3 regions of the Paenibacillus shenyangensis genome follow, and region 1 is predicted to be linked to each of the others. Evidence: riboswitches for the same ligand, from Rfam matches in the RefSeq annotation. Region 1 holds a riboswitch; each other region holds the start of a gene.
What was found. Region 1 has a riboswitch for glycine ahead of gcvT (glycine cleavage system aminomethyltransferase GcvT). Riboswitches for the same ligand answer to the same signal wherever they lie in the genome.
Positions count from the first base shown of each region.

Region 2: another riboswitch for glycine. It lies ahead of H065_RS0111830 (amino acid permease); the one in region 1 lies ahead of gcvT (glycine cleavage system aminomethyltransferase GcvT).
Region 3: another riboswitch for glycine. It lies ahead of sdaAB (L-serine ammonia-lyase, iron-sulfur-dependent subunit beta); the one in region 1 lies ahead of gcvT (glycine cleavage system aminomethyltransferase GcvT).

Region 1 covers NZ_AOIG01000015.1:118,969-122,255, reverse strand. Annotated here, with positions in the region: gene H065_RS0113015 (SDR family oxidoreductase) at 1-253, opposite strand, end outside; gene gcvH (glycine cleavage system protein GcvH) at 719-1,111, opposite strand; glycine riboswitch at 1,293-1,390, shown strand; gene gcvT (glycine cleavage system aminomethyltransferase GcvT) at 1,663-2,778, shown strand; gene gcvPA (aminomethyl-transferring glycine dehydrogenase subunit GcvPA) at 2,858-3,287, shown strand, end outside.
Region 2 covers NZ_AOIG01000013.1:19,260-22,546, reverse strand. Annotated here, with positions in the region: gene H065_RS27000 (S-layer homology domain-containing protein) at 1-21, shown strand, start outside; gene H065_RS0111830 (amino acid permease) at 127-1,506, opposite strand; glycine riboswitch at 1,652-1,732, opposite strand; gene H065_RS25835 (MFS transporter) at 1,893-3,119, opposite strand.
Region 3 covers NZ_AOIG01000006.1:168,415-171,701, forward strand. Annotated here, with positions in the region: gene sdaAA (L-serine ammonia-lyase, iron-sulfur-dependent, subunit alpha) at 1-860, opposite strand, end outside; gene sdaAB (L-serine ammonia-lyase, iron-sulfur-dependent subunit beta) at 880-1,545, opposite strand; glycine riboswitch at 1,830-1,942, opposite strand; gene H065_RS0104860 (sensor histidine kinase) at 2,102-3,287, opposite strand, start outside.

The sequences.
Region 1 (3,287 bases):
CATCCAGATAATCGTAACGCTTGTTATACTCTTCTGCAAAATGACGGATGGTCGCAAGTGATCCCAGATCGCATTTCATCAACGTAATATTGTCGGATCCGCTCTCCTGACGCGCCTGGTGTAGCGCTTGTTGGCCGCGTTCTTCATTGCGACAGCCCATAATTACTTCATGTCCACGCCGGGCCAGTTCGATAGTTGCTGCCAGACCCATGCCGGAATTGGCGCCTGTAATGAATATCCGCTTTGCGTTCATCGTATTCCTCCTGTTGGGTTTATTCTTTTAAATAAACGTCAGGAGACTTTTTCACGCATATGCAGGAGGACGTACCGGATATCCTTGCTAACCAACATGCATCCTGTCCTAGACTGTATCCTGGATAACGACCTGTACAGCAAAAAGCACATTACACCAAAAAGATGGCCTGCTTGATGAGCGGCAGACAGCAGACAAGCTTGGCTGCCCCAGAATAGCTGTATGCTATCCCAGCTACAGTATGCAAGCTGCTGGATCTCTTTTTGCGTAATGTGCTTGTACGTAATGTGTTCGCAGTTGAAATACACTTTATCCAGGAAACAGATATGATATCCATTTTCGGATAAGTATTGGTTCTGTAAAGGTTATATGTATGGTTGACTGTTAATCCTGTACCTGCAGTGACTCATCTACAGCCAACTATACAAGAAATAAACATGCTATCACCATCTGTTGGCCGACCGATTAATCCTGAGCGTGCTCGGCGTAGGCTTTGGCATCCATCAGTTTGGATAACGCACTTTCCAGATCACCGGTAACTTTCAATTCGATCATCCATCCGCGTCCATAAGGGTCGGAGTTAACCAGTTCAGGCTCGGTTTCCAGATCCGCATTGAACGTAACGACCGTACCTGCCAGCGGACAGAACAACTCCGATGCCGTTTTGACAGATTCAACTGTTCCTACTTCTTCATCAGCAGCTACTTCGCGTCCTGCTTTTGGCAGCTCTACAAATACGATATCTCCCAGTTGGTGCTGGGCAAAGTCGGTAATGCCGATACGTACCGTGTCTTCGTTAATACGTTCTACCCATTCGTGCTCTTCACTGTACAACAATTGGTCTTTGATCTCACTCATTGTCCTATTCCTCCGATTCATGTCATGATTTGGTTATGATGCCACAAGCGTATAGTAAGGAAGATTACGCTGTCAAGAGTCTTGACATCCCTCTATGAATCAAGTATTAATATAATATACATACATTTTTAACATTCTTATTACTGAATGTTCGGAAATACATAACATAATATGTGAGCGGATGAACGTACAGGGAGAGACTGCCACCAGCACCAGGGCAGCGCCGAAGGAGTAAGCCGTCAAGGTGAATCTCTCAGGCAAAAGGACCTGTACTGGACGCGGCTCTGGAGAGAATCCGACGGTTATGAACAGCTATCATAATCATACCTGAGCGGATCACCAAAGGGGAAACTTATATCGGCTCTGTGCTTTTATGAGGAGTATAGCATACCACAATGGATTATGCTGTATGATCATTACGCATCGGATGAATAAGGTAACTCTCAGGTACCAAGGACAGGGAGGAAAAGGAAAATGCGGGCGATGCCTGTTTATTTCCTGATCCTCTCTGTTTTTTGTTTTTATCAAATAAACCATGAGGTGAATCATTCATGACTACAGAACTCAAGCGTACACCGCTATATCCGTTATATGCTGCATCCGGTTCTCCACGCTGCATTGATTTTGGCGGTTGGGACCTGCCTGTCCAGTTTACAGGTATTCAAAAAGAGCATGAAGCCGTTCGCGAACAAGCAGGACTATTCGATGTTTCCCATATGGGTGAGGTTATGATCAGCGGCAACGGATCACTAGCTTATCTGCAAAATATGCTTACCAATGATGTATCCCGGTTGCAGGACGGTCAGGCTCAGTACACACTAATGTGCTATCCGACTGGTGGAGTCGTGGATGATTTACTCGTGTACCGATTGGGCGAAGAACATTATATGCTCGTTATCAATGCCTCCAATATCGACAAAGACATCGAATGGCTGGAGAAGCATTTACCGGAAGGTGTAACCCTGAAGAACATTTCCGAGCAGACTGCGCTGATCGCTCTGCAGGGTCCGCTGGCCGCCAGTATTCTGGCCAAAGCAGCTGGCAGTGAAGTGTACAGCAATATCCCCGGTTTTTCCTTTATTGCCGATGCGGAGCTCTTTGGTGCCAAAGTAATCCTGTCCCGTACCGGCTACACCGGTGAAGACGGCTATGAGATTTATGCTCCTGCCGATCAGGCAGGTCAGATCTGGACCGGACTGCTGACAGCAGGTGAACCGGATGGACTCGTTCCATGCGGACTAGGAGCACGGGACACACTCCGCTTTGAAGCCAAGCTGCCGCTGTATGGCCAGGAGCTGTCTGCAGATATTACACCGCTGGAAGCTGGTCTTGGTTTCTTTGTAAAACTGGATAAAGGTGAATTTATCGGTCGCGATGTGCTGCTGAAGCAAAAGGAACAGGGGGCTCCCCGCAAGCTGGTTGGCGTGGAAATGATCGATCGTGGTATTCCCCGCTCCCATTATCCCGTATTCCTGGAAGGTCGCCAGATTGGCGAAGTCACTACCGGTACACAGTCTCCTACTCTCAAACGCAATCTGGGACTGGCTTTGATTGAAGCCGAACATGCTGTTATCGGAACTGTCATCGAGGTAGAGATTCGCGGCAAAATGCTCAAAGCCGAAGTGGTCAAGGCTCCTTTTTATAAAAGAAAGCCGGTAACTGTCTGATTGTTCGCTTAAGTATTCTTCACACTGAACATCTTTCCCCATTATCCGGCAGCCTGATCTGCCGAAAGGAGTATATACAATGAAATTGCATCGCTATATTCCGATGACGCCGCAAAATGAAGCCGATATGCTGGCTGTTGTCGGCGCGTCATCCATCGAGGATCTGTTCAAAGATATTCCTGCAGCTGTCCGTTATCAGGGTACGCTGCCTATGTCGGAGATGCTGGACGAGTATGCACTCACCCGTCATATGGGACAACTGGCTGGGCGTAATGCCGATACCGATCGTTATACGAGCTTCCTTGGAGCAGGCATTTATGATCATCATGTCCCATCGGTCATCAACCATGTAATTTCCCGCTCCGAATTCTACACCGCATATACTCCATATCAACCGGAGATCAGCCAGGGCGAGCTACAGGCGATTTTTGAATTCCAGTCCTATATCTGTGAACTGACCGGAATGGCTGTAGCCAATGCGAGTATGTACGATGGAGCAACTGCTCTGG
Region 2 (3,287 bases), on a different contig from region 1:
CAAAACTCAAGCCTTATTTAATAAATATAATTTAAAAAGCAGTGACCAGATTTCGAATATCTGGTCACTGTTTTTTTATCTTTTTATCTCTGAAATGAATTTTAAGCGTACCCACCTGTAACTATTTCATGTATCGGTTACGTGAGCACTCTGAATACTTCTTTTTGCTTTGCGAACTCGCAGAGAATACAGCACCAGCAGCAGAATAAACCATAGCGGCGTACACAGCAGCGCCGGACGTGTCTCCTGGGCGATCAGCATAATTACCAGGATCGCAGCGAACAGTGCCAGTACCGCATAGTTGATAAACGGAGTCAGAGGCGCTTTGAACTTGGATGCCTGGTGCAGATCGCGGCGGTTTCTTTTGTATCGGATATGGCAGACCAGAATCACGCCCCATACCCAAATAAAGCAGATCGCACTGATCGATGTTACAATCTCAAAAGCCTGTCCCGGAATCAGCTTGCTCAGCAACGCGCCACCGGAAATAACCAGCGTCGATACGAACAAGGAGCTGCTTGGTACATGATTGCGGTTAAGCTCACCAAACTTCTGGGGAGCCTGCCCTTTACGACTCAGATTATACAAAATACGGCTGGTCGAGAACATGCCGCTGTTGCACGCGGATGCTGCCGAGGTTAGTACGACAAAGTTGATAATGCCTGCTGCTACCGGAATACCAACCAGAGTAAATGTACGTACGAACGGACTTTCTGCCGGACTCAGCTGTGTCCACGGATTGATGCACAGCAATACGATCAATGCGCCTACATAGAAAAACAGAATGCGCAGCGGAATCTTGTTGATCGCTGACGGAATATTTTTCTGTGGATCTGCCGTTTCCGCGGCCGATACACCGACCAGCTCCACACCCACATAGGCGAAGACGACCATCTGGAACGAGAACAGGAACCCGGTAACCCCATTCGGGAAAATGCCGCCGTGCTCCCACAGATTACGGACGGTGACCGAGCCTGCATCAGTCTTGAAGCCCATGATCAGCAGCACGACACCAAGCCCGATCAATGCCAGAATCGTGATCACCTTGATCAGGGCGAACCAGAATTCCAGTTCCCCAAAATTCTTGACTGTCATCAGATTGAGCCCGAGCAGAATAATCAGGCACAGGACTGCCGGCATCCACTGCGGAATATCGAACCAGTACTGCACATATACGCCCACGGCGATCACATCCGCCATTGCGGTCATAATCCAGCAGAACCAGTAGGTCCAGCCGGTAATAAAAGCGGCTTTGGGTCCCAGATAATCTTCGGCAATATCCGTGAACGACTGGTAGCCTGCTTTGGAGAGCAGCAGCTCACCCAGTGCTCTCATCACGAAAAAGATAGCCATGCCGACGATCAGATACGTGATAATAATCGAAGGTCCTGCCTTCTCGATCGCTTTGCCCGATCCGAGGAATAACCCGGTTCCAATCGTACCTCCGATCGCAATCAACTGTACGTGCCGATTGGCAAGTTCTCTTTTTAATTCTTTCTGTGCCATGCTGATTTCCCCCTCAATCCTTGCGTAATTTACGTAAAAGTCCATAAAAAAAGAGACTGGATGTCATCCAATCTCCGGTGCACAAGAATATCAAAATATACACCTGCCCTATGGATCGCAATGATCCGCATGACAAATATATATTCGGTACTCTTCTGTCCTTTTGCCTGAGATTGTGAACCCTTCGGCGCCGCGGTTAATCCGCAGTCTCTCCAGAAGCTGCTCCTGCTATAGTGTGATCCATAGCAATCATAGCCCTTGAATAATTATGAAGTTATAAAACGGTATTGCTATGCTACCATATTACCGGCAATGTAAGCAATCCATCAGTGAAAAAAATTACAATTGCCTTTTTTATCCTTTTCATGTCTTTATATACTCCATGCTTAACCGAGCGCCTGTTTTTCTTCACCCGGCTGAGGTTTACGGTAAAATCGAATAAACATTAACAGTCCTACTAATGCCACAATAATACCTGACCAGAAAAACCATACCTGGACGCCATACCGGTCCACAACCGGGCCAGCCAGTGCGAGTCCGATCGGCGAAGACAGCAGTCCTATACTCGTAATCAGTGACAGAACCCGCCCCAGCATCTCCGGTTCATAGGCTTTCTGGATCATCGCCATATACGGACCGTTGAATAATGGAGCCGCCGCGCCCATCAGAAAAGACAAGGCAGCGAATCCCCAAAATGCTCTGCTGCCAATCATGCCGCTCAGCATACAGGTTATTCCGATAATGCCCAGACTCAGACTGATATAAGTGGAATCTTTCCATTTGGAAGCCAGTACGGACAGCAGCATACTGCCCAGGATCATCCCTATGCCAAATACGGCTTCGATCAGACTGGCACTGTATCCGCCGCGTCCAAAGTGCGACAGTGTCATTAGTGGAAATAGCATCGCCAGCGGCATAAATACGACACTGAATACAGCCATGGCGATGGTGATCGTCACAATGGATTGATCCGAGATCCATGTCTTCCAGCCCAGAATGAATTCCCGGCGAAAGGAAGGCTTCTCCTGAATCTCCTGCTTGGGTTGATCGATACGAACCAGCATCAGCATCGTATTGGCGATCAATGCCCCTACGACATCGAGCAGCAGCAATGTTCCCAGCGAAGTAGCCGAATATACGGCAATACCCAGCGCCGGTCCCAGCACACTGGAGGCAGAGAATACGAGCTGGTGCCAGCCGGCTACCCGTGTCAGCTGATCCTCCGGCGCAATCAGCGGAATCGCTGCCTGAAAGGAAGGTCCATGAAAAGCCGAAGCTGCCGAGCGGACAAACAGCACCACATAGACCACCCATAGACTCGGCTCTCCTGCCAAATAATACAGCCCGAGTGCAAGGCTGGATACCGCTATTACGCTGTCCGCTACGATCATGGTAATCTTGCGATTCCAGCGGTCCAGCCATACTCCGATAAAGGGGCCGAGCAGTGCCTGCGGCATAAACCCAACCAGCGCAGCAATCATTAATATTGAAGCCGAACCTGTGGTCTCGGTCAGATGCCAGATAATAGCGAATTGAACCATCGAGGAAGTCAGGATCGAGAAGATCTGTCCACTAAAAATGAATGCGAATTTCCGTTTCCAATCTGCATGCATAATGATACCCTCTCCTTTTCTGTACATTTGAAGCAACAAAAAAGCAGATCTGTGCCCATAGGGGCTCCGATCTGCTTCATAACGTACAGGAACATAGCAGGACAACATAACATACAGCCGTCCGGATCGCGTTCAATGTCCATATACGTAAAGATAAGCATCACAAAA
Region 3 (3,287 bases), on a different contig from region 1:
TCTTCTGTAATTTTGCGACCGGTCGGTGTCTGGGCCAGACCACCACGTGCGGTTTCGCGATGTTCACTCGGCATCGAACGCCCTACCTGTAGCATAACATCCACCACTTCATCCGAAGGAATTGCACTGCGTACGCCGGCCAGCGCCATATCGGCAGCTGCCAGTGCATTTACTGCTCCGAGACCGTTACGTACAATACACGGAATCTCTACCAGTCCGGCTACCGGATCACAGATCAGTCCCAGCGTATTTTTGAGAGCCAGACCGACAGCATGCATCGCCTGCTCCGGTGTACCCTGTCGCAGTTCAACGACTGCTCCTGCCGCCATACCAATCGCCGAGCCTACCTCAGCCTGACAGCCGCCCTCTGCGCCGGAGATGGACGAGTTGTTGGCAATAACATAGCCGATCGCTCCAGCGGCGAACAAACCCATCACCATCTGCTCATCGCTCCAGCCAAACCGTTCCTGTGTGCTTACAAATACACCAGGAATAATACCACAGGACCCTGCTGTCGGTGTCGCGATAATGCGACCCATCGAAGCATTTACTTCGGATACGGCGAGGGCATAGGACATCGCTCGCGTTGCATCACTGCCAGATGCAGTTTCGCCATTATTCAGGTAATTGTATACCCGGCGTGCATCACCACCGGTTAATCCACTGCGAGACACTGTATCTTCCGTGATTCCTTTGTGTACGGCTTCTTTCATAATATGATAATAATCCGTCATCTGCTGAACGACTTCTTCGCGTGATACTCCGGTTTCCTTGACCTGCTCTTGCACCATCAGTTCTGCTATCGTTAGCGAACGTTCCTCGCATAGTCTGATAATATCTTTTAACGAACGGAATTGCATTCCGATTCACAACCTTCCATTAATCCAGATTAATAACTACCGCACGGGTGACATAAGGCAGCTGCTCGATTCGATCGAGTACTGCCTGAACCGGGGCACTATCAAGTTCGATGACTGTCATTGCCTCACCACTGCGTGATTTGCGGTCCACATCCATAAAGCCAATATTCAGCTCCGATTCGCTCAGGGTACGCGTAATATCCGCCAGTACGCCTTTGCTGTCCTGATGCTCTACTGCCAGTGTAGGGTACTGACCGGACCCTCTGAGATCGAACCCATTCATTTCATGGATCTCGATATTGCCGCCTCCGATCGAAGCACCTGCCAGTTCGGCGGTATGCTCACCCCGTTTTAGCCGGATGCGTACAAAGTTCGGATGCGGATAATTACCGCTTCCTTTATCAAATTGAATCGTCATTCCCAGTTGATCAGCTTCCTCCGCTGCATCCGGCAGACGTGGATCATCCGGACTGTAGTCCAGCAATCCGCCCACCAGCGCCAGATCCGTACCATGCCCCCAGTACGTCTCTGCAAATGAACCGTATAGAATAATATCCGCATGTTCCGGACAAACGCCTAGCAGCTGTCTGGCTGCCCGGCCCAGACGTGCTGCTCCTGCCGTATGTGAACTGGATGGACCGACCATCGATGGACCGATAATATTGAATACATTTTTAAAACGCATTCTGATTCCTCTTTCCCGCATATGCGCCTGTGAATTGTTATTTTGAACAAGTTGTTTTTCGGCAGAGTGTGCTGCAGATGTTCTCCGCCCTGCCGTCTGTCTCCGCTAAATATGAACATATTGCCATATCTAAATCAATTAACAGCAAAAAAGGACAGAGCATGGCCTGCAAGGGCCTATTGCTCTGTCCTCGTTACCTGAGAGTTTGGACGGACATGCCAGTATTGCCTACTGACATTGCTCCTGTCATACCCCTTGGGTGGCTTGCGCTCTCTCCAGAGTTGCGTCCGGCAGCGGTTCCTGGTACCTGAGAGATTGGCCGGGGGTTGGCATTCCCGCCGACTTGCTCCTTCGGTGGCGGATCACATACATCCGCAGACTCTCCCGCTATCTTCATTCGCAGTCTATTTTCATAGGGAAAACCCCTCTTTGGTTCTGCTCATTATCCTTGTCACCCCTAGCTTAATTCAGCGGGTATGACACTGTCAATTCCCCTGCCCAAAGTTACTTCGCGCTTGGATAAAATTGTCCGCTTTCCGTTTCGCGCAAACCTTTTTTAGAGGAAATCTTGGGATGGTGTATACTTCGGCAGTGTCAGTATAAATCTAGAGCCATGACCCGGATTGGAAAGTACCTGAAGCTGACCCTGATGATCATTTACAATAAGATTCGCGATATATAATCCCAGACCGGTGCCGCTTACTTTGCGGGAAGCAGCCGAATGCGAACGGAAAAATTTGCGGAACACATGCGGCTGATCCTGCTCCGGAATACCGATTCCGTAATCTTCGACTGCAATAACTACAGAATCTGCTTCCTCTTTGACACTGATATCAACAGCCATGCTGTCCGGTGAATACTTGAGCGCATTGCTGATCAGATTATGAATGACCTGAATCATACGGTGCTGATCACCCAAAATATACATTTCCTCACCATCACCATGTATACGAATGCGATGCCGTGAATGAATGTCCCATTGGTAGCACACAGTCTGGACCAGCTCACGTACCGGAAGACAGCTCATATGATATTCAATATGCCTTGCTTCGATACGCTGACTGTCCAGAAAATCATCCAGCAGTCTGGACAACCGGTTCCCTTCCTGCTGGATCGTATGCATGAACTCCTGGCGCTTGGCAGCCGGCATATCCTCATACATGGTCAGCATCTCAATATAGCCCATAATCGCCGACAGCGGCGTTCTCAGCTCGTGTGAGACAACGGTAATCAGCTCATCCTGCATCTGACGTACCCTTTTCTCTTCCGTACAATCACGGAAGACCAGTAGAAATCCATGCTTAATCTCTGCTATCGGATCGATCACCGGTGTAACGTAAAGCGACAGAATGCGATTGTTGTTCAAGCGGATCAGTTCGCCCTGCTCCCAGTGCTCCCCGCTGTTCATATAATGCTCCAGTCTGTCATTCAGGGAAAAGGTACTACCTGTAAGCTGATCCATATGAATCAACAGCTCAGTGATGGGCCGTCCTGTATAATCATCCAGATCGAACCAGGTCTGCATAGTCGGATTAATAAAGGAAATCAGCTGTTGGGAATCACACATAATGACTCCTTCTTCAACAGACTGCAGCAGATTGCCTGTAATACTTTTCTGCTTTTCGGCAGCTCCCTGTTCTTCCAGCAATCGTTCACTGAGGAGTTGCAACTGGCGCTCCTGCTCGGTGTGCTGCTGCTTCAGATGTTCCTCCTCTGTCAGATCATGCACAAAAAAGGTACGG